DNA from 3 places in the Pectobacterium wasabiae CFBP 3304 genome. Region 1 is predicted to be linked to each of the others. Evidence: predicted binding sites of a transcription regulator. Region 1 holds the regulator's gene; each other region holds the start of a gene.

Region 1 (10,347 bases):
TACCCAATTAGAGTAATACGCTGATTTCCCATCGTTAGTCAGTCCCTGCTGACATCGCTATTCATCAGTTTACCGCTATCCAATTCGTTGGCTGCCAGCCTGCGGGATGAAGCGCTTTTGTCGATGCTGAACGCCAGCACAACGCTGTGCTACTGCACGACATAATTTACCATCCGGTAGCACACCTGCTCGCTACCGCTACCTAATAGAAAAAAGGAAAAGAGGATGAGTTCACTCCCGGTTATGGTGCTGTTCGGGCTGTCATTTCCCCCCGTTTTTTTTGTCTTACTGGTGTCGTTGACCCTGTTTTTTGTCGTGAACCGTCTGCTGCAACCGACGGGTATCTATGACTTCGTTTGGCATCCAGCGCTGTTTAACAGTGCGCTGTTCTGCTGCTTGTTCTATTTACTGTTCCGTTACGGTCTGTGAGGTGTCTGTGAAAGGTTTCTTTTTAACACTGTTTAGGCAGCAGGCCGGACTGATCAAAAAATGGAGTCGTGTGGTCATCACGCTGGTGATTGTGCTGTGTGCGATTGTGGCAATCTTCCGTGTCTGGGCGTTTTATACCGAATCGCCCTGGACGCGTGATGCTAAATTTACGGCGGATGTAGTGGCAATCGCGCCGGACGTTAGCGGGTTACTGACCGATGTTCGCGTTACGGACAATCAACTGGTGAACAAAGGTGATGTACTGTTTGTCATCGACCAGCCACGTTATCACCAGGCCGTGGCGCAGGCGGAAGCCGATGTCGCCTACTATCAGGCGCTGGTGACCGAAAAACGCCGGGAGTCAGGTCGCCGAGCACGACTGGGTGTCAGTGCGATGTCGCAGGAGAATATCGATCAGTCCAGCAATGCGTTAGAAACCGCAACGCACCAGTTTGCTAAAGCGCAGGCGGTATTGTCGCTGGCAAAACTGGAGTTGGAGCGCACCGTGGTGCGCGCGCCTGCCGACGGTTGGGTGACTAACCTGCATGTGCAGAGCGGCGAATTTATCGAACGCGGTAATACGGCAGTGGCACTGGTAAAGAAAGATTCGTTTTACCTGCTCGCGTACATGGAAGAGACCAAGCTTGAAGGCGTTCGTCGTGGCTATCGTGCGGAAATCACCCCGCTGGGTAGCGAAAAGATATTTTACGGCACGGTGGATAGTGTGGCGGCTGGGGTAAATAACAGTAGCAACAGTGCAAACACTAAAGGCCTGGCTAACGTGGATTCCAATCTGGAGTGGGTGCGTTTAGCGCAGCGCGTACCGGTAAAAATCCGCCTCGATCGGCAAATGGGTGACCTTTACCCGGCTGGCACGACCGCGACCGTGGTGATCACTGGCGAGCAAATCAATAATGACAAAAAACCGTCGCCGCTCATTCGCCTGCTTTATCGCCTGCGTGAGTTTGGTTAAGTGAGGCGATGATGAAAACCTCGTCGTTGGCTGTCTCTATGTTCTTTACGACACCGAAATTTGCGCGCCTTCGCTTCGCTTTTAAACTGAGCTTTGCGATTGTGCTGTCCCTGTTTCTGGGTTTTCACCTACAGTTGGAAACCCCGCGCTGGTCAGTGCTCACTGCGGCAATTGTTGCTGCCGGCCCTGCATTTGCCGCAGGCGGTGAACCCTTTTCCGGTGCAATTCGCCATCGCGGTGTTTTACGTATTATCGGGACTTTTATCGGTTGTATTGGTGCGCTTGTCATCATTATTGCTACCGTTCGTGCGCCAGTGGTAATGCTGATGCTGTGCTGCATTTGGGCCGGCCTCTGCACCTGGGTTTCCTCGCTGGTTAAAGTCGAAAATGCCTATATATTCGGGCTGGCGGGCTATACCGCGCTGATCATTATTGTCTCTACGCAGGGGACACCGCTGCTGACGCCACAGTTCGCCGTGGAGCGCTGTAGCGAGATTGTGCTGGGTATCGTCTGTGCCATTCTGGCCGATTTGCTGTTCTCACCCCGATCGATCAAGCAGGATGTTGACCGCAGCATCGGCGAACTGCTGGTGGATCAGTATCGGTTACTGCAACTCAGCATGAGTGGGGCGGAGAAAGAAGCGATAGATGCGGCATGGCACGCACTGGTGCGCAAAACGACCGCGCTAAGCGGCATGCGCAGCAGCCTGATGCTGGAGTCTTCACGCTGGCAGAACAGCAATCGCCGTTTAACGTCGTTGCATACGCAATCGCTCACGATGATCACTCAGGCGTGTGAAACTTACCTGATTTTGCAGGATGTGCCGACCCCTGTAAAAAGCAGTCTGATGCAGGTGTTGAATCAGCCTGTTGAGTCGTTCCGTGATGTGCATTGTCGTGTGAAAGCATTGCGCCACCTGGTTGCGGCTGACAGCCGTGACGTGCCGCCTACGCTGATCGACTGGATTGGTGCGGCGACGCGTTATCTGCTGATGGCGAAGGGTGTGCAGACTAACGGACGCATCAATATGATAGAAGCTGACGTGCTGAACAGTGATGTAGAAATTAAAGCGCCCTCAGCCGAAACCCACCATGCCATGATCAACGGTTTACGCACCGGTGTGGCGACAGCGCTGGGCTGCCTGTTCTGGCTTAGTACTGGTTGGACGTCCGGCAGTGTGTGTATGGTGATGATTGCGGTAGTGACGTCGCTTGCTATGCGTTTACCGAATCCACAGATGATAGCGAAAGATTTTCTGTTTGGGACGATCTACGCGCTGCCGCTGGGGGCGCTGATGTATATGTTTATCATGCCATCAACGCAGCAAAGTATGCTGCTGCTGTGCCTGAGCTTAGGGGCGATGGCTTTCTTTCTTGGTCTTGAAGTACAAAAGCGTCGGCTGGGTTCGCTGGGTGCATTGGCCAGTACGATCAATATCCTGGTGTTGGATAACCCGATGGCATTCGACATCAGTCAGTTTCTGGACAGCGCGATCGGTCAGATCATCGGCTGCTTTCTGGCGCTGATGGTGATCCTACTGATCCGAGATAACACCAAAGCGCATACGGGGAGAACGTTGTTGAACCGTTTTGTTTATGGTGCGGTTTCGGCGCTGACCACTAACAGGGCGCGGCGAAAAGAAAATCATCTACCAGCGCTGTACCAACAATTGTTCCTGCTGCTGAACCGCTTCCCTGACGACATCGCTAAGTATCGCCTTGCCTTGTGGATGATCATCATGCATCAACGTCTGAGAACGCTGGATATTCCGCAAAACGCGGTGCTGTCTGCCTTTCATCGTCAGATTCGTGCGACGGCGGAGCAGGTGATTCTGGCCCGTCGCGATACTACGCGCAGTCGCTATTTCACGCAGTTGTTGGAGGAGCTTGAACGCTATCAACAGATACTGACAGAACAGCAACTTCCCCCGAACGTGACGGCGCCTGTGGGACGGTTGAGTGGGATTCTGCGTGATTATCAGCATGCGCTGAGCAACTAATATTGATAAAGCACGGGATGAGTGAATCATGCTCCTCATCCCGCTATCGCCATTATTCTGTGGTTTCAGCTAGCTCGCGCAGATACTGGAAGATCTGACGGGTGGCTTTCGGCGGTTTGTTTGCTGCTTTCTCTTTCTGCGCATTGCGTACCAGAGAACGCAGTTGCTGACGGTCGGCATGTGGATATAGCGCCAGAATCTCTGGAACCACATCGTCTCCTTCGGTAATCAGGCGGTCGCGCAACTGTTCCAGTTTGTGGAATAACGCCACCTGCTGATTATGACGGTTGTTCAGCTTATCCAGCGCGGTTTGGATCGGCTCTGGATCGCGGGCGCGCAGCATCTTACCAATGAGCTGTAGCTGACGGCGGCGGCCTTCTTTCTTGATCCGCTGCGCCAGTTCCACTGCGGCACGCAGATCGTCGTCCAACGGGATCTTCTCCAGCGCGTTTTTGCCCAGATCGACCAGTTCCGCGCCGAGATCTTTCAGCGCTTCGGCATCGCGCTTTATTTCGCTTTTGCTGACCCAGATAATTTCATCATCTTCGTCGTCTTCTTGATTGTCTGAAGCGTCGTTCAGCCAGTCTTCGTACTTTTGCTTCATGGTTGGCTCCTAAAAAGTGTCCAGGAGCAATGCCTAACGCGATGCGCGGTGGCTCCGGGATGGTGAACAGCGTGCCCACCAGAAAAAAGAGGCTGATACTAACAGGTTTGGGCTTTGTGCGAAATTGTCCGTAGATCCTGTTAGACTAGAAAGCATTATGCTACACCATTTTATGCTCGTCATACTTCAAGTTGCATGTGCGTTGGCTGCGTTTAGCCACCCGAATCACTTACTTGAGTAAGCTCATCGGGACTCCTTCGCTTGCCGCCTACCTGAAACTTGAATTATTTAGAGCATATTTCTCTACTACCCATACGGTTCGAGTGAGAATAATGGTGAGCTTTCTTCCACTCATTATGGCAGAACAATGACGATAACTACTCAGGTTGCAGAGCAGCGTAAAGCGCTGGAACTCGCGGTTGCTCAGGCGTTGGAACTGGCGCGTGCCGGTTCTGATGCGGCAGAAGTCGCGGTGTCAAAAACGACGGGCATTAGCGTCAGTACCCGTTATGGTGATGTTGAAAATGTTGAATTCAACAGTGATGGTGCGTTGGGCATCACGGTTTATCATCAACAGCGTAAAGGCAGCGCATCATCTACCGATCTCAGCCCGGATGCGATAGCCCGTACCGTACAGGCCGCGCTGGATATCGCACGTTATACCTCTGTCGATCCGTTTGCTGGCCCGGCGGATCGCGATCTTCTCGCATTTGATGCGCCGGATCTGGATCTGTTCCACCCGACCGAGCTGGATGCGGATCGTGGCATTGAGTTAGCCGCTCGCGCAGAGCAGGCTGCATTACAAGCTGACAAGCGTATCACCAACACCGAAGGTGGCAGTTTTAACAGCCACTACGGCGTTAAGGTGTTCGGCAATAGCCATGGCCTGCTGAAAAGCTACTGCTCCAGCCGTCATTCCATGTCCAGTTGCGTGATTGCCGAAGTGAATGGCGATATGGAACGGGATTATGCTTACACCGTCGGCCGTGCGCTGGAAGATTTACTTAGCCCTGAATGGGTGGGTGAAGAGTGCGCGCGTCGGACGTTATCTCGTCTGTCCCCGCGTAAATTGCCAACCATGCAGGCACCCGTGATGTTTTCTGCGGAAGTGGCGACGGGTCTGTTTGGTCATTTGGTTGGTGCCATCAGCGGCGGTAGCGTTTATCGCAAGTCCACTTTCCTGTTGGATAAACTGGGTCAGCAGATTCTGCCGGAGTGGCTGACGATTGAGGAATTGCCGCACTTGTTGAAAGGGCTGGCTTCTACGCCGTTCGATAGCGAAGGTGTGCGGACGCAGGCGCGTGAAATTGTGACGGCGGGCGTGTTGCAGACGTGGCTGATGACGAGCTACTCCGCGCGTAAGCTGGGGATGCAGAGCACTGGCCATGCGGGGGGGATTCATAACTGGCGGATTGCCGGACAAGGTTTGGATTTCAACGGTATGTTGAAACAGATGGGCAAAGGCCTGCTGGTGACCGAACTGATGGGGCAGGGCGTGAGCGGTGTGACGGGGGATTATTCTCGTGGCGCATCTGGCTTTTGGGTCGAAAACGGCGAGATTCAGTATCCGGTCAGCGAGATTACGATCGCGGGTAACTTGAAAGATATGCTGCGTAATATTGTGACGGTGGGGAACGATATCGAAACCCGGAGCAATATCCAGTGTGGTTCCGTGTTGCTGCCTGAAATGAAGATCGCAGGGGAATAAGTTTGCGCTGTGTGGGTAACCGTCGCCGTCGGCTGTGTCCGACGGCTGTTACTCTATAGCATTTATCTGGCTTAGCGGTGGTACTCGCCTGCGGCTTCTGGCTGATAGAGTAGTTCTAGTACTTCAATTCGCGCTTCTTCACCGTTTGGCAACTGCCAGGTGATAGCGTTTCCCACATGCATTCCCAATAGTGCTGCGCCCAGCGGAGCCATCACCGACAGCGGTTCTTTACTGTCTTTCACGGCAGCGGGATAAACCAGCGTGCGGATATGCTCTTCGTGGGTATTCAGATCGCGGAAACGCACCCGACTATTCATGGTGACGACATGTGAGGGAATCGATGCTGAAGGCAGAATTTCTGCCCGATCCAGTTCTTCATTCAACGCCTGTGCGATATCGCTGTCCGCAAAGGCGGGCTGCTCCAATAACTTATCCAGACGTTCTGCATCTAATTCACTGATTGTCAGGTTAGGTTTCGTCATACTCCTCTCCAGTTGGTATTTTCAGATGATATAAAAATAACCCCCGCGGATTAACGCAGGGGGTATAAGAAAATATGATATATGTGGATAGTAGGGGGTTCGGAGGGGAAAGTGAAGCACTAAGGTGTACAGATAGCCAGCTAAGGAAATGGCTAGTCTTCGTCGAACCCGGCTTCAAACAGCCCGATGACGGCAGCAAGCGCCTGTTCTTCATCTGGACCAGCGGCTTCGACCTCAATGAGACGTCCTTTAGCCGAGTCCAGCATCAGCATAGCAATCACGCTACTGGCTTCGGCTTCGGTGCCGCTGTCATTACGCAGTATCACTTCTGCATCAAAGCTCTGCACCAGCTCGAACAGCTTCATCGCTGGGCGAGCATGCATCCCGAGCTTATTTTTGATTTCAACCGTTTGCCGGACTGTCATGGGTCACCTGGCTATACTGGCTTGCTGAATATTACGTGGGTTTACGTTTTTCCAGTGTACGGTGGCGCGACTGTACGTTCTTACCGCGCGAGCGGAAGTAGTCTGCCAACTGCTCAGCGACGTATACCGAGCGGTGCTTACCGCCAGTGCAGCCAATGGCGACGGTCAGGTAGCTACGGTTATTGGTTTCCAGCATCGGTAGCCACAGTTCGAGATAGCTACGAGTCTGGTAGATGAAATTGTGAACTTCGGTATGTCTATCGAGGAAGGACGCTACGGGCTTATCCAGACCTGTCATCGGGCGCAATTTTGGATCCCAGTGCGGGTTCGGCAGGAAACGCACGTCAAAGACGTAATCCGCATCGATAGGAATACCGTGCTTGAAGCCGAACGATTCGAACACCATCGTAAGCTCGCGTTCCCGCTTGCCGAGCAGTCGTGTACGCAGCATTTCGGCGAGTTCGTGCACCGACATCTCTGAGGTGTCGATAATCAGATCGGCGCGTGAACGCAGCGGCTCCAGCAGATCGCTTTCTTCATCAATCGCACTTTCCAACGACAGATTCTTGCTGGACAGCGGATGCAGGCGACGGGTATCGCTGTAGCGGCGGATCAACGTATTGCGATCGGCATCCAGAAACAGCAGTTGGGGCGAGAAGCTGGATGGCAGTTGCTCCATGGCATGCTCGAAGATCTCTGGAGATTCCGGCATATTGCGCACGTCAATGCTGACCGCTGCGGAAATATTACGAGCCGCAAGCGTATTCGCCAGTTCTGGCAGCAGAACCACTGGTAGATTATCTACGCAGTAGAACCCCATATCTTCCAATGCGCGCAGGGCGACAGATTTTCCTGAACCTGAGCGACCGCTGACAATCATCAGTACCATCTGACGACTCCCCTCTGGCAACGTGATGGCGAATTTTCATTGCCATGATTTTTATGATGTATCGCTAAAAAATGACGGCTTAGCGCATGGATTGCAAGCATTCTCTCGTTCTACCGCGAATAGCCCGTCATCGTGAGTATGACTATCATCTAGCTTAATCCGCTTCCGTCATAATCTGGTACAGCTCTTCATCGCTTTGCGCCGCCCGCAGGCGTCGGCAAACTGTTTTATCCGCCAGCCGCTTGGCAACAAGCGACAGGGTATGCAAATGGGTTTTACATTGTTCAGCCGGAACCAGCAAGGCAAAAAGCAGATCAACGGCCTGATTATCAATCGCATCGAAAGCGATCGGTTGCTCTAGCTGGATGAAAACACCGATGGCACCCAGCGCATTATCGTCTTCCAGCTTACCGTGAGGAATGGCAATGCCGCCGCCGATTCCCGTGCTGCCCATCCGCTCCCGGGTCAGGATGGCATCAAAGATAATCTGCGAGGGAATGTTAAGCTGCCTAGCGGCCAGCTCGCTGATAATTTCCAATGCCCGTTTTTTACTCTGGCAATGGACGGTGCTTCGGGTGCACTCAGGACGTAATACGGTGCTGAGTTGCAATACGGGATCGTGGCTCATTTTATTTTCACTTCTGGTGATCCCGCCCTATCCATTGGATGGGGCGGGTTTGTTCCTTTGCCAAATGGCAAAGGAGAAAATTAGTGCTGCTTGAGTTTATCTTTATGCTTATTGAGCTGTCTTGCCAGCTTATCAATCAATAAATCTATCGCGGCGTACATATCTGCCGCTTCGGAGGTTGCATGCAGCTCCCCACCATTAACATGGAGCGTGGCCTCGGCAATTTGCTGAACTTTTTCCACTCTCAATACCACATTGACCTGATTAATCCGGTCAAAATACTGCTCTAATTTGGCAAATTTTCCATTTACAAAATCACGCAGTGGTTCAGTGATCTCGATGTGGTGTCCGGTAATGTTGAGCTGCATAGTGTCTTCCTTCTCTGTTGAGATCAAACCAGTTGTTTACGCTGATTTGATGGTGGGATAGATAAAGACTCTCGGTATTTTGCGACGGTACGGCGCGCCACGATGATGCCCTGCTCGGAGAGCAGTGTGGTGAGCTTGCTGTCGCTTAATGGCTTCGCAGGGTTTTCCGCTGCGATAAGCTTTTTCACCAGTGCACGGATAGCCGTTGACGAAGCTTCTCCGCCGCTATCGGTATTAACGTGGCTGGAGAAGAAATATTTTAGCTCAAAAATGCCGCGTGGGCTGTGTAGGAATTTCTGTGTCGTCACGCGTGAGATGGTGGATTCATGCATATCTACCGCTTGGGCGATGTCTGCCAATACCATGGGCTTCATGAATTCTTCACCCTGCTCGAAGAAATCCTGCTGCTGCTCGACGATGCAGCGGGTTACTTTTAGCAGCGTATCGTTGCGACTCTCCAGACTTTTGATGAGCCAGCGTGCCTCTTGCAGGTTACTGCGGATGAATTGCCCGTCGCTGTCGTTGCGCGCGCTGTTACCCAGCGCTGCATATTGTTGGTTAATCTGCAAACGGGGAACGCTGTCGGTGTTCAATTCAACGACCCACACTCCCTGCACCTTGCGCACCAGCACATCAGGGATCACATATTCGGATTCACCCGTGTTAATTGACTGCCCCGGACGTGGGTCGAGCGATTGGATCAGCGCCAACGCTTCTTTCAGCACTTCCTCTTTCAGGCGGGTCACGCGGATCAGGCTACGGAAATCGTGGTTAGCTAACAGATCAAGATGATCGCTGACGATCAGGCGAGCTTCGAGCAAGCGCGGCGTACGGTTGTCAAACTGGGAAAGTTGTACCAGCAGGCAATCGCGTAGATCGCGAGCAGCGACGCCAACAGGATCAAAGCGCTGCACGCGTTTAAGTACGGCTTCGACCTCTTCCAGCGTCACGTCGTCGTCACCGATGCTGTCAAGAATGTCTTCCAGCGGCACGGTCAGGTAGCCAGTGTTGTCCACCGCATCCACAATCGACGTTGCGATGGCCGCATCAGTATCCGAAAACGGCGTCAGCTCAACCTGCCACATCAGGTAATCCTGAAGCGTTTGCGTGGTTTCGCCTTGATAAATAGGCAGTTCTTCGTCGCGATAGTCAGAACCCGTGCCCGACGGTGTGCCTGCGGAATAAATCTCATCCCAGGTGGCGTCGAGCGGCAATTCTTCCGGCATGTCCCGTTGTTCAAGGGCTTCACCGGTATCCAGTGAATCGCTGTCTGCCTTTTCGAATGACTCGATTTCGTCGTGCTGATCCGTTTGTTCGAGCAACGGATTGCTTTCCAGCGCCAGTTGAATCTCCTGTTGCAATTCAAGCGTGGACAACTGCAACAGCCGAATTGCCTGTTGGAGCTGTGGAGTCATGGCCAGTTGCTGGCTAAGCCTGAGTTGCAAACCTTGCTTCATAAATCGCGCTAACGTCCCATAAGTACTGCAAAGAGAAAATATTACCCTATCAGAGTCGGAAGCCTTCGCCCAGATAGACGCGTTTCACCTGTTCATCGGCCAGAATATCGTTCGGTGAACCGTGGGCGATCAGGTTGCCCTGACTCACGATGTAGGCTCGTTCACAGACATCAAGCGTTTCGCGGACGTTATGATCGGTAATCAACACGCCAAGCCCGCTGTCACGCAGATGCTCAATGATTTTTTTAATATCCAGTACGGAGATCGGGTCTACGCCCGCAAACGGTTCATCCAGCAGGATGAATTTGGGATTTGCTGCCAGCGCACGCGCAATCTCTACGCGGCGTCTTTCCCCACCGGACAGCGATTGTCCCAGACTATCGC
Region 2 (10,347 bases), 1.1 Mb from region 1:
CTATTTACTGCTGTTATCCGTGAAGGTTGAAGATGGTTTTTGTAGGAAGAACAATACTTTTCTCTCTTAATGGGAGAAAGTAGAGGAAAATTTTCTATGGAGTGGCGCTATGTTGGATAAAATTGATCGCACATTGCTGAATATGCTGCAACAGGACTGTACGCTTTCGCTACAAACGTTGGCCGATGCGGTTAATTTGACATCCACACCGTGCTGGAAACGTCTGAAGCGTCTGGAAGAGGAGGGGATCATCCGGGCGCGGGTGGCGCTGTTAGATAATGAACGTCTGGGGCTTGGGTTGACGGCGTTTGTCTTATTAAAGACGCAGCAGCATAACCGTGACTGGTATCAGACATTTACTCGCGTGGTCTCCGATATGCCGGAGGTGTTAGCTTTCTATCGCATGGCCGGTGAATACGATTACCTGATGCAGGTTCAGGTTGCTGATATGAAAAGCTATGATGATTTTTATAAGCGGTTAGTGAATGGTATTCCCGGGCTGGTCGATGTAACATCCAGTTTCGCTATGGAACGAATCAAGCATACCACGGCACTGCCTTTATCCCTGTGATTCATCATCCATACTCGTCATACTTCAAGTTGCATGTGCGTTGGCAGCATTACTCGATACACTGGCGTGTGGCTCGCCCCGTTGGGGCCGCTGCAAGCAGCGTTCAAACTAGCCTCTGGCTGGTTTGTCAGTCACCCGAATCACTTACTTGAGTAAGCTCATCGGGATTCCTTCTTTTGCCGCGTTACGATGCACATTGCTGAGCATCGCCCTAGCGGGCCAACGCGAAGCGTTGTTCAAAACGAGTACGTTTTGTCCTGAAACTTGAATTATTTAGTGTATATCCGTTTTTTGTATAATCACTTTTCTGAGCCTGCCATGGCCCGTCTGACTATTGGAACAAAAACTGCGTGAGACTGTTTGCTCAACTAAGTTGGTATTTTCGCCGCGAATGGCGTCGCTATCTGGGGGCTGTCGCACTACTCATTGCGATTGCCATTCTGCAATTACTGCCTCCAAAACTGGTTGGCGTGATTGTCGATGGTGTGACACAACAGGGTATGTCGATGGCCGAAATGATGCAGTGGATTGGCGTGATGCTACTGACTGCGGTCATGGTCTATTTACTGCGCTACGTGTGGCGAGTGTTCCTGTTTGGTGCGTCTTACCAGCTAGCGGTTGAGTTACGAGAAGATTTTTACCGCCAGTTAAGTCGCCAACATCCTGCATTTTACCAACGTCATCGTACCGGCGATCTCATGGCGCGTGCCACTAATGATGTCGATCGCGTGGTGTTTGCTGCCGGAGAGGGGGTGCTGACGCTGGTCGATTCGATGGTGATGGGCTGTGCTGTGCTGGTGGTTATGTGTACTCAGATTAGTTGGGAGCTCACCCTGCTAGCGCTGCTCCCGATGCCTATCATGGCACTTTTCATCAAACGTTACGGCACCCAACTGCATAACCGTTTTAAATCTGCACAGGCGGCGTTTTCTTCGCTTAACGATCAGGCGCAGGAAAGTTTGACCAGCATCCGGATGATTAAAGCCTTTGGATTGGAAAACTATCAATCAGCGCGTTTCGCGCAAGTTGCCGCAGATGCTGGTGCCAAAAACATGCACGTTGCCCGGGTTGATGCTCGTTTCGATCCCACCATTTATATTGCCGTCGGATTGTCGAATTTGCTGGCTATTGGCGGCGGCAGTTGGATGGTGATCAACGGTTCGCTGACGTTAGGTTTGTTGACCAGTTTCGTCATGTATTTGGGATTGATGATATGGCCGATGCTGGCGCTGGCTTGGATGTTTAATATTGTTGAGCGCGGCAGTGCGGCATACGGCCGCATTCGACAACTACTCGCGGAAGAATCGGTGGTGAAAGACGGCGAGGAATCATTGCCTGCCGAGCGGGGCGTGCTCGCGGTGAATATCTCCGCGTTTCACTACCCTGATAATACCCGTGATGCTTTAAAAAATATTCAATTTACGTTGGCACCGGGCAATATGCTGGGATTATGCGGGCCGACAGGATCGGGGAAAAGTACGCTGCTGGCGTTGATTTTACGTCATTTTGATAGCCGCCCGGGAGATATTCGTTATCACGATCGTCCATTGAGCGCCATTCGGTTGGATGAACTGCGCGGTCGTTTTGCCGTTGTGGGACAAATGCCTTTTCTGTTCTCCGATACGGTGGCACAAAATATTGCACTGGGTCGACCAGATGCCACGCAGCAAGAGATTGAACAAGCTGCGCGGCTTGCTAGCGTACACGATGATATTTTGCGTTTACCTCAGGGTTACCAGACAGAAGTTGGCGAGCGCGGCGTGATGCTATCTGGTGGTCAAAAACAGCGTATTGCGATTGCTCGAGCATTATTGCTAGATGCTGAGATTTTGGTGCTGGACGATGCGTTGTCTGCGGTTGATGGACGAACGGAGCATCAGATTTTGCAAAATCTTAAAACATGGGGTGAGAAACGAACGCTGATCATCAGCGCACATCGTTTGTCGGCCCTAACCGAAGCGGATGAAATCGTGGTGTTGCAACAAGGGCAAACAGTACAGCGTGGTACACATCGGACGCTAGCGGCACAGTCCGGTTGGTATCGGGATATGTATCGTTATCAACAGTTGGAGGCCGCGCTGGATGATGTACCGCAGTCAGAAGGAACGACAAATGAATAGCCCTCAACCGTTTTGGCCGACTCTTAAGCGCCTGCTGGCCTATAGCTCTCCCTGGCGGAAAACGCTGATATTCGGTGTCCTGATGCTGTGGGTTGCCGCTATTGCTGAAGTCTCAGGCCCCGTGTTGGTAAGCTATTTCATTGACGATCTGGTGGCAAAAGGCCAATTCCCGCTGGCGATTGCGGCAGGTCTGGCAATGGCCTATATTTTGCTGAATATTTTGGCCGCCTCGCTGCACTATTTCCAGACGCTGTTGTTTAATCGAGTCGCCGTTGGCGTCGTGCAGCAACTGCGTATTGATGTGATGGATGCGGCTTTGCGTCAGCCGCTGAGTACATTTGATACGCAACCTGTCGGGCAGTTGATTTCACGTGTCACCAATGACACCGAGGTGGTTAAAGATCTCTACGTCATGGTGGTATCAACGGTATTACGCAGCGCGACCCTGGTAGGGGCAATGCTGGTGGCGATGTTCAGCCTGAGCTGGCAAATGGCTCTGGTTGCGTTGATGATTTTCCCAGCAGTAGCGACGGTCATGGCGCTCTACCACCGTTTTAGTACGCCGATTGTGCGTAAGATTCGGCGCTATCTAGCAGACATTAATGATGGTTTCAACGAAGTGATTAATGGCATGGGCGTCATTCAGCAATTCCGCCAGCAGGCGCGTTTTGGTAAGAAACTCGGCGCAGCAAGCGATGAGCATTACGAAGCGCGCATGAAGGCCTTGCGTTTGGAGGGATTCTTGCTACGGCCGCTGCTGAGTCTGTTTGCCGCAATGGTTCTCTGCGGGTTGTTGATCCAGTTTGGTTTTAGCTCGGTTGGAGCGGTTGGTGTTGGGGTTTTGTATGCTTTTATCAATTACCTTGGCCGTTTGAATGAACCGCTAATTGAGTTGACGACCCAGCAATCGATGTTGCAGCAGGCGGTTGTTGCTGGCGAGCGCATCTTTGAATTGATGGATGGTGCAAAGCAAGGCTACGGAAGCGACGATCGTCCTATGGTCTCAGGGCGTGTTGATATTAACGATGTCTCTTTCTCTTATGGCACAGAAAAACGTGTGCTACAGCATATCTCTCTGACGATACCCGATCGTGGGTTCGTCGCATTGGTAGGGCATACCGGCAGTGGAAAAAGCACATTAGCTAGTTTGCTTATGGGGTATTACAGCCCGGATGAGGGCGAGATTCGGCTTGATAACCGACCGTTATCGACGTTGGCCCATAGTGTCTTGCGCCAAAATGTGGCAATGGTGCAGCAGGATCCTGTAGTGCTGGCGGAGTCCATGTTTGTGAATGTGACTCTGGGGCGCGATATTAGCGAAGAGGCCGTCTGGCGCGTGCTGGAGGTGGTGCAACTTGCTGAGCTGGTTCATGATTTCCCCGACGGATTACATACGCGTCTAGGTGAGCAGGGGAATAATCTGTCTACCGGACAAAAGCAACTGTTGGCGATTGCGCGGGTACTGGTGCAAACGCCTAAAATCCTGATTCTCGATGAGGCGACGGCGAATATTGACTCGGGTACGGAGCAAGCGGTGCAAAAGGCGCTGCGTATCATTAGGGAACAGACAACCTTAATTATCATTGCACACCGGCTTTCCACCATCGTTGAGGCCGACACGATTATGGTGCTTCATCATGGACAAACCGTTGAGCGGGGAACGCATGAGCAACTGCTGCAACAGCAGGGGCGTTATTATCAAATGTATCAGTTGCAACTGGCCGGGGAGGATCTCGCTACCCCCAGCATCGAGCCTTTCCCTGTATAACACGACTATCTGTAATTCCACGGTCTGCACCGCGTCGAGTAGTGCAGACCAACAGTCCGTTCATGACTTCGCACCATCAGTAAGCACATCATTCTGCTTTTTGCTCACGCTGCACTGAAAATACACTTTGCGCACTTATTTGGTGCAATTGTTGCCCCGAATTCTTCATTATTCCTTTTCTGCCGCATTTGCTTTTGCTCTTTTCTCTCTCTAATCGCGTTCTCCTTCCTGATTTATGCCAGATAAATCATTTATGGCACACTGTTTGCTTTAATCATTGCGTAGACCGACTTCATAGAGCGCGTAATCGAACAAGTGGCGGGCGAAAGCCTGAACGTAATGGCTAGGGGGAAGATAAATGAAACTGGTTACTGTGGTGATAAAACCATTCAAGCTGGAAGATGTCCGTGAAGCGTTATCTTCTGTCGGCATCCAGGGGCTCACCGTCACTGAGGTGAAAGGATTTGGTCGTCAGAAAGGGCACGCGGAGCTATACCGTGGCGCAGAATACAGCGTTAACTTTTTACCCAAGGTAAAAATTGATATCGCGATTGCAGACGACCAATTGGATGAAGTGATCGACGTCATCAGCAAAGCCGCGTACACCGGAAAAATTGGTGATGGCAAAATTTTTGTCGCCGAGTTGCAAAGGGTTATCCGTATTCGTACGGGTGAAACTGACGAAGCCGCACTTTAACAACACCTAACGTAGATACGTAAATAGGGATGGATGAAAATGAAAAAACGACTCTCTTCATTAGGTCTCGGTGTGGCGGCATTACTCCCGACCTGGGCAATGGCAGCGACACCGACGATTGATAAAGCGGATAACGCTTTTATTATGATTTGTACCGCGCTGGTACTTTTTATGACTATACCGGGCATCGCACTGTTTTATGGCGGCCTGATCCGTTCTAAGAACGTTCTGTCCATGATGACGCAGGTGAGCGTCACGTTCGCAATGGTCTGTATCCTGTGGGTCGTTTATGGATATAGCCTGGCCTTCAGCGAAGGTAACGCCTTCTTCGGTGGGTTCAGCACATTTATGCTGAAAGGCATTGGGATTGAGTCTATCAGTGGCACCTTCTATCAGTTTGTACACGTAGCGTATCAGGCTTCCTTCGCCTGCATCACCGTTGCGCTGATTGTCGGGGCGATTGCTGAGCGTATTCGTTTCTCTGCGGTACTGATTTTCGTTGCGCTGTGGCTGACATTCTCTTATCTGCCAATGACGCACATGGTATGGGGCGGTGGTTATCTGGCTGCGGATGGCGCGCTGGACTTTGCTGGCGGCACGGTCGTTCACATCAACGCTGCGGTTGCTGGGTTAGTTGGTGCTTACCTGTTGGGTAAACGTGCCGGTTTTGGCAAAGAAGCCTTCAAACCGCATAACCTGCCGATGGTGTTTATCGGTACGGCGATCCTGTATATCGGCTGGTTTGGCTTCAATGCGGGTTCTGCGGGCGCTGCCAACGGTATTGCTGCTCTGGCTTTCCTGAACACGGTTGTCGCTACCGCTGCTGCCATTCTGGCATGGGTTGGCGGTGAGTGGTTGGTACGCGGTAAACCTTCTCTACTGGGTGCGTGCTCTGGCTGTATTGCAGGTCTGGTGGCCATTACCCCAGCAGCGGGTACGGTGGGCGTAGGGGGGGCATTGATCATCGGTCTGGCTGGTGGCGTTGCAGGTCTGTGGGGCGTAACGGTACTGAAAAGATGGCTGCGCGTGGATGACCCATGTGACGTGTTCGGTGTTCACGGCGTGTGCGGTATTGTTGGCTGTATCCTGACCGGAGTATTCACGTCGGCATCGCTGGGCGGAACAGGCTATGCAGAAGGTGTGACAATGGCGCACCAGATTTGGGTACAGTTGTTCAGCGTGATTGTTTGCCTAGTGTGGTCTGGCGTGGTGGCATTCGTTGCCTTCAAAGTGGCGGATATGATTGTCGGTCTGCGTGTTCCTGAAGAGCAAGAGCGCGAGGGTCTGGACGTTAACAGCCATGGCGAGAGCGCTTACAACCAGTAAGTGAGTGAGATAGACAGTGAACAGGCGTGGGGAAACTCCACGCCTGTTTTGCTTTACAGCTAACGTTATTCAAATTGCGTCGTTTTAGCATGCAATAAGCCTGTCGGCAGATTTATTGCTGGCGGCGACGCATAACGCCTTCCTGCATACTGGATGCAACCAGTACGCCTTCCCGAGTATAGAATTGCCCGCGCACGAAGCCACGAGCACCGGATGCGGACGTACTTTCCACGGTATAGAGCAGCCAGTCATCCAGTCGGAAATTCCGGTGGAACCACATTGAGTGATCAATCGTGGCAACCTGCATTCCCGCTTCTAAAAAACCGACGCCATGAGGCTGTAAGGCAGTGAGTAAGAAATTGCAGTCAGAGGTATAGCCCAGCAGATATTGATGAATACGCTTATCATCCGGCAGCGGACTGCTGGCACGGCACCAAACGTGTCTCACGGGTTCGTCTACTTCACCCTTTAGCGGGTTATGAAATTTAACCGGCCGCATCTCAATCGGGCTGGCCTGAATAAATTTATCGCGAAAGCGGGGCGGCAGAAGATGTTGCATATCCTGCGCAATTGCTTGTTCGGATTTCAGATCTTCTGGCGGTGCGACGTTTGGCATCACATTTTGGTGCTCAAACCCTTCCTCATGGCTTTGAAAAGAAGCGGTCATATAAAAAATGGGCCGACCATTCTGGATAGCGCTAACGCGTCGGGCGCTAAAACTGTTGCCATCACGCAGGTTTTCAACGTCATAAATAATCGGTTTCTGACTATCGCCGGGCAACAAAAAGTAGCTGTGGAAAGAGTGAATGTTGCGCTCGATCGGAACGGTCTGTTTGGCGGCTGACATCGCCTGCCCCACGACTTGCCCACCAAAGACCTGGCGCAGCCCCAAATCATCGCTTTGCCCGCGAAATAGTCCTTCTTCGAGTTTCTCTAAATGCAGGAGGTCGAGAAGGTGTTGTAGTGATTGACTCATGGTATCGGCCTCAATGGATGCGAATGGCTGGTTATCTGTTTGTTTTTTAATGTATAAAATAGCTGGCTATGTCTTTTTACTGCAATAAATGTGCGAATTTAAGGAAAATATCAGAATTTTGCACCATCATTATTGCGTTGGTTGAATCATACTATTTATGACTACCCGTTTTCGATGCTGGTAGTCTGACAATAATAAAGGAGACTGACCGAATGAAATTATGGCATATCTTAGGCAGTATCACGTTATCGATGACTCTGGTTGCCTGTGCACAGAGAAGTGATTATGGCGTTTCTCCTCAGACTGGCGCACCTGTTACCTCTGTTTCTTCACAGCGCCCGGCTGTCGCAATGCCTGCGGTAACGGGTACAGTGAATATCCGTCAGCGTATTGCGCTACCTCACAGCGCGGTTTTGACCGTTACGGTGTCTGATGCATCGCTGGCAGATGCGCCTTCAAAAGTGATTACTCAGCGTGTGACGCGTACAGAAGGAAAGCAGGCTCCTTTCCAATTCGAGTTACCGTATAACCCGGCTGATATTCAGCCCAATGCGCGTATCTTACTCAGCGCGGCGATTGCGATCGATAATCGTGTTGTCATGGTGACGGAGAACGTCTTACCCGTTATTAGCAACGGGATAAATAACGCCGATTTGGTATTGGTACCTGTTGCTTCAGTTCCGTTACCCGCGAAAAGCCAGGGATCGATGATATCCAATCCGGTGAATGAAACCCCTCATATGCTCCAGGGGCAACCGGCTTCATCCTCTACGGTTCCTGCGCAGCCAATCTGGTAATTCATCGGGATACGCGCCGCTATGGCGCGTATTGCCAGCGATATTTAGCAAGATCAATCTTACCCTGACGATTGAAAATCACGCCTTCCGCCTGTAACGCTGATTTCTGACGTATGTAATCTCCGCCGACGAGCGATATTTCGCCTTTACGATTGATTACCCGATGCCAAGGGAGTTTGCTGTCTTTCGGGAGGCGTTTTAACACACCGCCGACTTGCCTGGATGCTCTTGGGGAATCGGCAAGTTGCGCGATGTCGCCATAGGTCGCTATTTTTCCATAGGGGATCGCCGCGACAATTTGAAAAACGCGTTGGCGGAAATTATCGTTTTCTTCTGACATCCGCGGATATTCCTGCTGTTTCTAAACCGGTTGAACATCATAGTGGCATAGTGAGGTGAGTAAGAAAACAACGGTTAGTATGGGTTAGCTTGCAATTGCCTATCTCATCGCCGATAATGCCCACCGCTTTGTGACGCACAGTAGAACTGTTACAAAGCCGCCAATGGAGGCCCTGTCGGTTCTCCCGCAACACTACCCTGTGGACTCGGTCAGATCCGGAAGGAAGCAGCCGCAGCAGGTGACGTGTGTGCCGGGATGTAGCTGGCAGGGCCTCCACCATTTCTGCTCTTATGCCAATACTCTACCGTCGAATTGATCTTCATCCTCTGCCCATAAACCCAATTCTCAGCCATAAAACCACTCTCATACGTAATCTTTGAGCCGCCATTCGCCGCATTTTATAGGTGTCGTTGACCGATTTCTGTTTCTTCTGGAAGGGGACTGATTTCTTTACTTAGCGATTAATAATTGCGCCAATTATTACGACTCTTGTTTTCATCACGGGATATACTATTAATGATGTTATCAATGCGGCTGTTATAAATGATAAACGGAGGGCAATAAATGAATGGGATGAAATGGTTTTTCATTTTTTCTTATGTCAAAAAATACAATTTGTTACAAGTCTTATTCAATTAATACGTTAAAATGAGAATGAAAACAAAGGCCGATAATATTATCGGCGCAGTGTATTAATGCCAGCTTTTTACACGTCTCGTTAGGGATTAACGGACGTATCGCCATACTGCGGTAGGAACTTTGTCGTAGAGTTTGTTCATCGTTAACTCTGCCAGGCGATGATCGGCTGCAGAAAAGAACATCTCCAGTTCATCATTGGAGAGTTCATACTTGTTTTTTTCAATAACGCGTTCGAGAGTGTCAATGGTTGTGCATTTACGCAAACGCATCAAATAGTCGATTTTTTTCATAATGGCCTATGCAAACAGTACCTGGTGGTTAAAATTTATATAAATAAATTATTGCTTAAGTTTTAGCAGGCGTACAGACGTTCTCCCCTGAGAACATTCCGAATAATTTTGCTTTGGACTTCTGCCAGCGTCGTAGTTCAGCGTCATTAATACCATAGTTGCTAAACAAGACGTAAGTATCATCCAAATATTTTTCAACCTGCTCTGAAAGCTCACTTTCGTTAGGGTATTTTATTTTAAATGTGAGAATAAACGTAGCGATATGCTCAATAAGCTCATTTAATTGGAGATTGATCGCAGAAGTTGGATCATTGACCCAGCCGTGACTGCTATCGCCTAACGTTGCTATGCTCTCATCACACAGATTCTCACATAAGAATCTGAGTTGGGCAATATCATAATGCTTTGGTGTGTACTCATCCATATCAATCCCTCCGTTAAGCCGTTATTCAGTGTTACTGCGGTTAACACCTGGTAAACAGGTAGACTGACGAAGCCTGCAAGATAAAGACGCTAGCATTGTTTCGTATTCATGTTGTTACAGAGAATGCGTTGAGCCATTGTAATTCGTTCAGCACTGAATGAGACAACAGCGATTTTCGTACCTCTCACATATTACTATGTCGCGAAACTGGGTTGGCGTAAATACCAACACAGCATGACTTAACCTTAAGTATAGCTATACCCTTAATATTTCAAGCTGCATGTTCGTTGATTGCGTTTACTCACCAAAATCACTTACCTAAGTAAGTTCATTGGGATTCCCTCTTTGTCGCGTTACGAGGCGCATAAAAGAGCCTTGCCCGGCCAACATATCACGTCG
Region 3 (10,347 bases), 330 kb from region 1:
TCGGCCCATTGTGCCAATAGCGTGGCCCAACTGTCTGGCAGAATATGCACGGTGGAATCGGGCGCGGTGGTCTCGAACAGTTCAGGCGGCAGATCTTGAATCAGCACTTCTTGACCCGCGGCCATGACCGTCAGCCAGCGGCAGGTATTTTCCAATTGGCGAACGTTGCCGGGCCATGGTAAACGAGTTAGCGCCGTTTCCGCTTCCTGGTGCAAATTCTTCGGCTCGACGCCCAACTCTTTGGCCGTGGCCTGCAAGAAATAACGTGCCAGACGGGGGATATCTTCCCGACGCTCACGCAGCGGCGGCAGATGAACGCGGATCACATTCAGGCGGTGAAACAGGTCATCACGGAATTTGCCTTCCTGCACGCGCTGTTCAAGATTTTGGTGCGTTGCCGCAATAATGCGGACATCCACTTTCACTGCTGCATAGCCGCCAACGCGATAAAATTGCCCGTCTGCCAATACGCGCAATAGGCGTGTTTGTACGTCTAGCGGCATATCGCCGATTTCATCCAGAAACAGTGTACCGCCATCGGCCTGCTCAAAGCGGCCCTGACGGATCTGGTTTGCACCTGTAAACGCGCCTTTTTCATGGCCGAATAGTTCTGATTCGATCAGATCTTTAGGAATAGCGGCCATATTCAGGGCGATAAAAGGGGCTTTGGTGCGCGGGCTATGGCGATGCAGGGCGTGCGCCACCAGCTCTTTACCCGTTCCTGATTCGCCGTTAATCAGCACGCTGATCGATGAGCGAGACAGACGACCGATAATGCGAAAGACATCCTGCATCGCAGGAGCTTCGCCGATAATGTCCGTTGTCGGGCCATTGATCGGTTGGTTGCGTACCGGCTGCTGCTGCTCAAGATAATGGCTGATTGCACGTTCAACTAGCGCAACGGCCTCATCAATATCAAACGGTTTCGGCAAATAGTCGAACGCACCTTGTTGATAAGCACTGACGGCGGCATCCAGATCGGAATGTGCCGTCATAATGATGACCGGGAGCATCGGGTGGCGCTGCTTGATTTGTTGTAAGAGCGCTAATCCATCCATCCCAGGCATGCGGATGTCGGACAGTAGCACGTCAGGCGTTTGTGTCGCCAGCGCATGCAGTACTTGGTTTCCGTTCTCAAATGTTGCGCAGGTTAAGCCCGCACCAGCAAGCGCGCGCTCAAGCACCCAACGGATGGAGCTATCGTCATCAACAATCCAGACTATCCCTCGTTGCATTGTGAACCTCACTGGCGAATGGGCAGGTAAACCGAAAATTCGGTGTGTCCCGGCCAACTGTTAAATTCAATTTTACCGGAGTGCTGATCGATAAGACTGCGGGCGATGGAAAGCCCTAAACCGGTTCCACCCTCGCGTCCGCTCACCATCGGGTAAAACAGGGTGTCCTGTAGTTGAGCAGGTACGCCGGGACCGTCATCTTCCACGTCAATACGGGCAGCGAGACGATAGCGCACGCCGTGCAAAGTGAGCTGAAAAGCTGTACGGGTGCGTATCGTAATGGTTCCGCCTTCCTCACCCAGCGCCTGTAGCGCATTGCGGGTAATATTCAGCAGTACCTGTTCAATCTGGTCGGGGTCGTGCGTTAACTCTGGCAGGCTGGGATCATAATCTTTTACCAGCGTCACGTTATCTGGCTTTTCCAGCGAGACAAGCTGGCAAACGCGTTCGGCGACCTGATGGATGCTTTGGGTAACGTGCAGGCCGGGCTGCTGTGGCCCGAGCAGGCGATCAACCAGATTACGCAGGCGATCCGCCTGTTCAATAATGACCTTGGTGTATTCCGTCAGCGCGGGATCGGGCAGTGCCTTGGCAAGCAGTTGTGCGGCTCCGCGCAATCCGCCAAGCGGATTTTTTATCTCATGCGCCAGACCTCGGACCAAATCACGAGCGGCCTGCTGTTGTGCATGTTGAAGCTGTTCCTGACTGAGACGGCGCTGGTTATCCATCGGCGCCATTTCCAGTAAGATAAAATCGTTCTGTACCCGCTGAGCTGTGAGCGACATGATGTGCGCTTTGCCATCCACGACGAGGGTGACTTCGTTATCTGTAAAACCTTGGCCTGAATCCAGACTTTCACGCAGTAAATCGATATTCAGAGAAAAATATCCCAGCAAATCGGGCAGCGGTGTGCCGGATAATTTACGCGAGCTTTGTGCCAGTAATTGCTGTGCTGCCGGGTTGGAATAGTGAATCGCCAGATCGTTATCCAGCAATAAGATGCTGTTTATCAGGGAATTTAGGATCTGCCCAGCATCGGGCAGCGTGCCTGTTGCCATAACGCAGACTCCCGCACCAGCATGGTGCATTTAGTGTGGATGATGGATGTTACGTCGCAACGGCCAATGCCGGTGGTGAAAAAAGCCCATCCGAAGATGGGCTGAAGCGTTTCCACGGCAACAAGAACAAACTTCTTAGTATTCTGTTGTTTATCGGTCATGGTTGGGTATCAGCACACCCAACCACACCGAGCTATACCCGTCATACTTCAAGCTGCTTGTGCGTTGGCAGCCCTTACTCACCCCAGTCACTTACTTGTGTAAGCTCCTGGGGATTCGTGCGGTTGCCACCTTCACGCAACTCGAATTATTTAGGGTATAAATATTAGATATTTTCGTTATTAAACGCTGTAGTACAGTTCGAACTCAACTGGGTGCGGCGTCATACGAACGCGGTCAAGCTCAGGTTTGCGCAGTTCGATATACGCTTCGATAGCGTCATCAGTGAACACGCCACCACGGGTCAGGAACTCACGATCTTCGTTCAGTGCTGCCAAGGCCTCGTCCAGAGAACCTGCAACTTTTGGAATCTCTGCCTCTTCTTCCGGCGGCAGGTCGTACAGGTTTTTGTCCATCGCATCGCCAGGATGGATTTTGTTGATGATGCCGTCGAGGCCAGCCATCAGCAGTGCAGCGAAGCACAGGTACGGGTTAGCTGCTGGGTCAGGGAAGCGCGCTTCGATACGACGAGCTTTCGGGCTAGCAACCACTGGGATACGGATTGAAGCAGAACGGTTACGGGCAGAATAAGCCAGCATAACTGGGGCTTCATAGCCTGGGACCAGACGCTTGTATGAGTTGGTGGTTGGGTTCGCCAAGGCGTTGATGGCTTTAGCGTGCTTGATAACACCGCCGATGTAGAACAGAGCCAGTTCAGACAGGCCGCCGTATTTGTCGCCAGCGAACAGGTTAGTACCGTCTTTAGACAGAGACATGTGGCAGTGCATACCAGAACCGTTATCACCGAACATAGGTTTTGGCATAAAGGTTGCTGTTTTACCGTAGGCGTGAGCCACGTTATGCACGACATATTTGTAGATCTGAATTTCGTCCGCTTTTTTGGTCATGGTGTTGAAGCGGGTAGCCACTTCGTTCTGACCAGCAGTAGCCACTTCGTGGTGGTGAGCTTCAACAACCAGACCCATCTGCTCCATGGTCAAACACATAGCAGAACGAATGTCCTGTGCTGAGTCGACAGGTGGAACTGGGAAGTAGCCGCCTTTCAGACCTGGACGGTGACCTTTGTTACCGCCTTCGTATTTTGTACCGGAGTTCCAGCAGGCTTCGATATCGTCGATAGCAACGTGGGAGCCGGACGTGCTGCTGCCGAAACGAATGTCATCAAACAGGAAGAACTCTGGCTCTGGCCCGAACAGTACGGTGTCGGCGATGCCTGAAGAACGCAGGAAATCTTCCGCACGTTTCGCGATAGAACGCGGGTCGCGGTCATAGCCTTGCATGGTGCCTGGCTCAAGGATGTCACAACGAATGATCAGCGTGGAATCTTCGAAGAACGGATCGATCATCGCGGTGCTGGCATCAGGCATCAGAACCATGTCTGACTCGTTAATACCTTTCCAGCCGCCAATCGAGGAACCATCAAACATTTTACCTTCTTCGAAGAAGTCGGCATTGACTTGATGAGCCGGAATGGTGACGTGCTGCTCTTTACCTTTGGTATCCGTGAAGCGTAAATCAACAAACTTCACTTCGTGCTCATTCAGCATCGTCAAAACATGTTCTGCGGACATACTTGGTTCTCCCGATTGGTCATTTATCGTCGTGGAACGAATATCGTTGTGGATTGATGTTGTTGCCGTGAGTAGACTAAAGCTAAAAGTGTGCCAACTTTTTAAATTCGTGCAATGTGTTGCCCCTTGGGGCTTTCTTACGTAAACCCACTGCACCATTATAGTCTAAAGCACCAAAATGGTGCTCCGTATGTGAATTATTGCACTTATTTGGTGCATTCATGTTCGCTTGTAGCGCTTTTGCACCGTGAAAGGGATCACAAAGCAGGCAGCTCTAGGTTGTTTATCATAGATGCTTGTGATCTTGTTTAGTCCCTCGATTAATACGTGTACAATAGCGCGCTATTTCTAAATGCCTGAGGCAAAGCTGTGATCGAAAATTTGCGTAACATCGCCATTATTGCGCACGTTGACCATGGGAAAACCACCCTGGTTGACAAGCTGTTGCAACAATCCGGAACGTTCGGTGAACGTGTCGAAGCAACTGAGCGTGTAATGGACTCCAACGATTTGGAGAAAGAGCGTGGAATTACCATCCTCGCAAAAAATACCGCCATTAATTGGAAAGACTACCGTATTAACATCGTAGATACCCCGGGACACGCCGACTTCGGCGGCGAGGTTGAGCGTGTAATGTCGATGGTTGACTCGGTACTGCTGGTTGTTGATGCGATGGATGGCCCGATGCCGCAAACGCGTTTCGTGACCAAAAAAGCATTTGCCAACGGTCTGAAACCAATTGTGGTTATCAACAAAGTTGACCGTCCTGGTGCGCGTCCTGACTGGGTTGTCGATCAGGTATTCGACCTGTTCGTGAACCTGGATGCGACCGACGAGCAACTGGATTTCCCGATCATTTATGCCTCTGCGCTGAATGGTATCGCGGGTCTTGACCATAACGAGATGGCGGAAGATATGACTCCGCTGTATCAAGCTATTGTCGATCACGTTTCTCCGCCTCAGGTTGAGATGGATGCGCCGTTCCAGATGCAGATTTCTCAACTGGACTACAACAACTATGTTGGCGTTATCGGTATCGGCCGTATCAAGCGCGGTAAAGTGAAGCCTAACCAACAAATCACTATTGTTGATAGCGAAGGCAAAACCCGTAACGGTAAAGTGGGTAAAGTTCTGACTCACCTGGGTCTGGAGCGTATCGACGCAACTGAAGCGGAAGCGGGCGATATCATCGCGATTACCGGTCTGGGCGAGTTGAACATTTCCGACACTATCTGCGATCCGCAGAATGTCGAAGCACTGCCAGCACTGAGCGTCGATGAACCTACCGTTACCATGTTCTTCAACGTCAATACTTCACCATTCTGCGGTAAAGAAGGTAAGTATGTGACCTCGCGCCAGATTCTGGAGCGTCTGAACAAAGAGCTGGTGCACAACGTTGCCCTGCGCGTTGACGAAACCGAAGACGCTGATGCGTTCCGCGTTTCTGGCCGTGGTGAATTGCACCTGTCAGTTCTGATCGAAAACATGCGTCGTGAAGGTTTTGAACTGGCCGTATCACGTCCGAAGGTTATTAACCGTGTTATCGACGGTCGTAACCAAGAGCCGTTTGAAAACGTGACGCTGGACATCGAAGAACAGCACCAAGGTTCAGTCATGCAAGCCATGGGTGAGCGTAAAGGTGATGTGAAAGACATGATCCCAGATGGCAAGGGTCGTATCCGTCTGGATTACCTGATCCCTGCTCGTGGTCTGATCGGTTTCCGTACCGAATTCATGACTATGACGTCTGGTACGGGTCTGCTGTACTCCACGTTCAGCCACTACGATGACGTGCGTCAGGGCGAAATCGGCCAGCGTCAGAACGGTGTACTGGTCTCTAACGGTCAGGGTAAAGCCGTTGCGTTTGCACTGTTCAGCCTGCAAGATCGCGGTAAGCTGTTCCTCGGACACGGTGCCGAAGTGTATGAAGGCCAGATCATCGGTATTCACTCACGTTCTAACGATCTGACCGTAAACTGTCTGACCGGTAAGAAACTGACCAACATGCGTGCATCAGGTACTGATGAAGCCACCACGCTGGTTCCAGCTATCAAAATGTCTCTGGAGCAAGCGCTGGAGTTCATTGATGATGACGAATTGGTTGAAGTTACGCCGCAGTCTGTTCGTATTCGTAAGCGTCACCTGACCGAAAACGATCGTAAGCGCGCGAGCCGCGGCAGCAAAGACGTCTAATTTCAGACCGATTTGTATTGTCACGCAACAGGGCACCTTCGGGTGCCCTGAATTTTATGCGCTTTCTTCCACTTTAACCTTTCCTTATATTTCCTCCCTGTTCAGTTTCTCCATTTCCCGCTACAGTGAAAATCCTACGATTACGTCAGGAGGTGGCTACCATGCTGTATATCTTTGATTTGGGTAATGTTGTCATTGATATTGATTTCAAAAGAGTATTGGGCGTCTGGAGTAATCTGAGCAGCGCGCCGCTCGCAACGTTGCAAGAGCGTTTTGTGATGGGTGAGGCGTTTGAACAGCATGAGCGGGGCGAAATTAGCGACGAGGAATTTGCCACCAGACTGTGTCAGGAAATGGGTATTGCACTGAGTTTCGAGCAATTCACCGCTGGCTGGCAGGCTATTTTTGTCGCACTGCGTCCTGAGGTTATCGACGTCATGCAGCGCCTGCGTCAGGAAGGCCACCGCGTGGTGATTCTGTCGAATACCAATCGCCTCCATTGTTCACACTGGCCTGCGTTATTTCCAGAAGTGGGAACGGCTGCCGACAGACTTTATTTGTCGCAAGACATTGGGCTACGTAAGCCTGAATTGGCGATTTATCAACATGTTCTGACGCAAGAAGGCGTTACGCCAGCGCAGGCCGTGTTTTTTGACGATAATGCCGCGAATGTCGATGCTGCGCAAAGCTTGGGAATTCACAGCATTCTGGTGACCGATCGTCAGGTGGTGCCAGACTTTTTCGCTATGCAGACAACGACGGCCAAAGCATGATTTATATCGCAGGGGCGGGTGCCGCCCCTATTGGGAATGATAACATCAGGAGTAGTTGGGTTTTATGATTGCGCTAATTCAGCGGGTTTCCAGCGCCAGCGTTACGGTAGAAGGCAATGTCATTGGGGAAATCGATAAGGGTTTGCTGATCTTGTTGGGCGTTGAGCAGGGTGATGACGAACAAAAAGCCACACGACTTTGCGAGCGCGTGTTGGGCTACCGGATATTCGGTGACGATGACGGGAAAATGAACCTCAATGTGCGTCAGGCTGGTGGTAATGTGCTGGTGGTTTCCCAGTTTACGCTGGTGGCCGATACGCAGCGTGGTATGCGACCTGGATTTTCTCGCGGTGCGCATCCCTCTGAGGCCGATCGCCTCTATCAGTATTTTGTCGAGCAGTGTCGTGAGCAAGGCGTTCACACAGAAACGGGGCAGTTTGCGGCGGATATGAAAGTCGCATTGGTGAATGACGGTCCAGTGACGTTTTGGCTACAGACATAACGCTGTCGTTCCGTTTATCCGTTTGTAGCCGTTTGAGATCTTATGAACCATGGTGCAATAAAGCATCATCGGCATAGAGGAAGAGCTATGTATCATCTGAGAGTACCTGAAAGCGCGGAAGAACTGGATGCGTACTATCAATTTCGCTGGGAAATGCTGCGTAAACCTCTACACCAACCGCTAGGTTCCGAGCGCGACGCCTATGATGCGCTGGCACATCACCAAACGGTGGTTGATGAACAGGGGAAGCTGGTCGCGATTGGGCGTCTTTCTATCAATGCGGATAATGAGGCAGCAATCCGCTTTCTAGCCGTTCATCCCGATCTGCGAGGGAAAGGGCTCGGTACGTTGCTTGCGATTACTCTGGAGTCTGTCGCGCGTCAGGAAGGTGTTAAACGCGTGGTGTGTAGCGCCCGTGAAGATGCAATGGGTTTCTTCTCCAAGCTAGGCTTTGCTAATCAGGGGGAGATCACTGCGCCACAAACGACGCCAGTTAGGCACTTCCTGATGATTAAGCCGGTGGCGACGCTGGATGATATTTTGCACCGTCCTGACTGGTGCGGGCAGTTGCAACAGGCTTGGTATGATCACATCCCTTTGAGTGAAAAAATGGGGGTGCGGATAAGTCAGTACACCGGGAAAAAATTTATCACCACCATGCCTGAAGCGGGTAACCAGAATCCGCATCACACGCTTTTTGCTGGCAGTATGTTTTCTCTCGCAACGCTCACTGGTTGGGGGCTGATCTGGCTATTGCTGCGAGAGCGGCACCTTGGCGGAACCATTATTCTGGCTGATGCGCATATTCGTTACAGTACACCAGTGAGTGGCCGACCGAGTGCCATTGCCGATTTAGGGTCACTGAGTGGCGATCTGGATCGTCTCGCGCGTGGGCGCAAAGCGCGCGTGCAGCTAAATGTTGAACTCTTCGGTGATGACAATAAAGGGGCGTTATTTGAAGGGGTGTATATCGTGCTGCCAGCTCAGCCTGATGCGCCATTGGAAGAGGGGGGCTCGGAAGTTGATTAACCCGCAGATGAGCATTATGACGTTCTTCCCATCCGTACATCATTCTTCGCGCTAACCCGCAGTACCCCGTGATTTTCACTGGGTTTACCCTAATACCGATCATTTAAGGATCGAGATACCGGGTGCTACCACGGTGCGAGGCATCCCTGCGGGAGCCTCATCACCGTGTTTCCCCCTAAAACTCTAGCATGAGGGGTTACCCTGTTCTCTCTGCACGCTATGACACTGTGGATGTTTTGCTCGTCCGTATTTCGAAAACGTAATATTTATGGCGTTTCCGTCACCGTTCCCTGATGCATTTGCTGCCTGATGGGATGGTCGTTGCTATCCACGCCTTGCAGCGTACCGCTTAGGGTCGGCTTCAACGGTGTATCAGCAGCAAGCCGCCCATTCAACTGCAATTGCAGATTCGTGTTGCCTGTCGGTGCCGTTGCAGGTTCTGGCCATCCCCAACGCGTCAGAACGTCCGGCGGTACGGCGCGTCCTGTCAGCGATAGGGAAAAGTTGCGTGCGGGTTGCTGATTGATGGTTGCTTTAGCATCCAGCATGCCATTTTGCGTAAATGCGCTGAGTTCGTTAATAGCGAGCTGGTTATCGTCAGCGACTAACGCCAGAGAAGGGCGGCGAACATCGACTTTATTGAACGTCGCGTCACTGGCATTAAGATTCAACGATCCTGTCCACATTCCCCACTGGTGGTTACGAGCCAGTAGTAAATCACTGCCGTAGCCATCCAATGCGGTTAGCTGGAAGGGGAAATCTGGGTTGATATCGATCAGCAGGTTGCGATTGGCCGTGAATTTTCTCACATTCACTTCTGCCAGCCATGATGGCAGCGTTGTTTGCCAGCGTTGACGCCAGTCACCGGGGAGCGTGTACTCCATCCCGGCAACAACAAATTCATTGAGCTGTAAACGGCGATTGCTCCGCTGCCAATTACCGTTGGTTCGCAATAAACCGCCTTCCCAGCGTGTAGAGAATTGCTTGATGTTAACGCCTGCTGGTGACAAATCCAGGTTCACAATCGGGTCAATAAGGTGCATGTTGCCGTTCACAATGTCTGTCGCATTGAACGACAGCGTTCCACCTTCACTCTGCCAGTCATTCTGCTTAAACGTGACATTTTGCAGGGCGACATCAAGGTCGATAAACGCCCATCCCGGCCCTTCAATCCGGGCATCAATTAGGTCAAAGCGGTTAACCGTAACAGAAGGCAGTTCGGTGACCGGCTGCCAGAAGGCTTCTGGCGTCCTTTGGGTTTGCAAACGGACATTACTGAGTCGCAGATTATCGATCTGCCAACTGCCGTCTTCCGCGCGGCTGGCATTGCCCGTTAGTTGCCCCTGAGCGACATCCGCACCGAAATTGTTCAAAATCAACTGGTGGTGATTGATTTCGCCCTGCACCAATACCTGACTGGCAGGAATATCGTTGAGTTCGAGCGAACGGGCACTGAGCTGGAACTGCCCCTGTTTACCCAATAGATAACCCGCTTCGGGCTGCCACGGCATAATTCCGCCGTTGATCTGTTGACCATTCAGACGCCAATCGCCGTCCTTTGCCTGCATTGCCATCGTGCGCAACTGTAATACATCTGCTTCGATAGGGAGTGTGGCTGCTTGTGGGGAAAGGTTCAGCGTACCGCCTTGCAATTCCAGACTGGCAAAATGACGCGGTTCGGTAATTTGGCGCACGCTAAACCCTGCGGAAACCTGCTTTGCAGTGAGGGTTGGTGGCTGGTTTTTCTGACCAAAACTGACGTCAGTGAGTTGGATATGATCGGCGGTTGACCAGTCATGATTAATT

What was found. Region 1 encodes sigma-54, which starts transcription at its own class of promoters, with help from an activator protein. Its sites were predicted from a motif close to GTTGGCACANNTTTCGCTNT; they were not measured.
Positions count from the first base shown of each region.
Region 2: glnK (P-II family nitrogen regulator) is a predicted target of sigma-54. The motif match lies at 4,712-4,731, and genes of this name have one in related genera.
Region 3: glnA (glutamate--ammonia ligase) is a predicted target of sigma-54. The motif match lies at 4,123-4,142, and genes of this name have one in related genera.

Region 1 covers NZ_CP015750.1:2,099,321-2,109,667, forward strand. Annotated here, with positions in the region: gene aaeX (p-hydroxybenzoic acid efflux pump operon protein AaeX) at 226-429, shown strand; gene aaeA (p-hydroxybenzoic acid efflux pump subunit AaeA) at 437-1,402, shown strand; gene aaeB (p-hydroxybenzoic acid efflux pump subunit AaeB) at 1,441-3,402, shown strand; gene yjgA (ribosome biogenesis factor YjgA) at 3,455-4,006, opposite strand; gene pmbA (metalloprotease PmbA) at 4,374-5,714, shown strand; gene rnk (nucleoside diphosphate kinase regulator) at 5,786-6,196, opposite strand; gene npr (PTS phosphocarrier protein NPr) at 6,349-6,621, opposite strand; gene rapZ (RNase adapter RapZ) at 6,653-7,510, opposite strand; gene ptsN (PTS IIA-like nitrogen regulatory protein PtsN) at 7,665-8,138, opposite strand; gene hpf (ribosome hibernation promoting factor) at 8,219-8,506, opposite strand; gene rpoN (RNA polymerase factor sigma-54) at 8,530-9,963, opposite strand; gene lptB (LPS export ABC transporter ATP-binding protein) at 10,013-10,347, opposite strand, start outside.
Region 2 covers NZ_CP015750.1:3,197,614-3,207,960, forward strand. Annotated here, with positions in the region: gene A7983_RS14430 (Lrp/AsnC family transcriptional regulator) at 110-571, shown strand; gene A7983_RS14435 (SmdA family multidrug ABC transporter permease/ATP-binding protein) at 922-2,691, shown strand; gene A7983_RS14440 (SmdB family multidrug efflux ABC transporter permease/ATP-binding protein) at 2,684-4,459, shown strand; gene glnK (P-II family nitrogen regulator) at 4,818-5,156, shown strand; gene amtB (ammonium transporter AmtB) at 5,196-6,482, shown strand; gene tesB (acyl-CoA thioesterase II) at 6,595-7,458, opposite strand; gene A7983_RS14460 (YbaY family lipoprotein) at 7,671-8,255, shown strand; gene A7983_RS14465 (MGMT family protein) at 8,275-8,595, opposite strand; RNA gene ffs (signal recognition particle sRNA small type) at 8,769-8,865, shown strand; gene A7983_RS14475 (HHA domain-containing protein) at 9,321-9,524, opposite strand; gene tomB (Hha toxicity modulator TomB) at 9,580-9,948, opposite strand.
Region 3 covers NZ_CP015750.1:1,767,553-1,777,899, forward strand. Annotated here, with positions in the region: gene glnG (nitrogen regulation protein NR(I)) at 1-1,235, opposite strand, end outside; gene glnL (nitrogen regulation protein NR(II)) at 1,244-2,293, opposite strand; gene glnA (glutamate--ammonia ligase) at 2,635-4,044, opposite strand; gene typA (ribosome-dependent GTPase TypA) at 4,414-6,237, shown strand; gene yihX (glucose-1-phosphatase) at 6,399-7,010, shown strand; gene dtd (D-aminoacyl-tRNA deacylase) at 7,075-7,512, shown strand; gene fabY (fatty acid biosynthesis protein FabY) at 7,600-8,541, shown strand; gene A7983_RS07945 (AsmA family protein) at 8,808-10,347, opposite strand, start outside.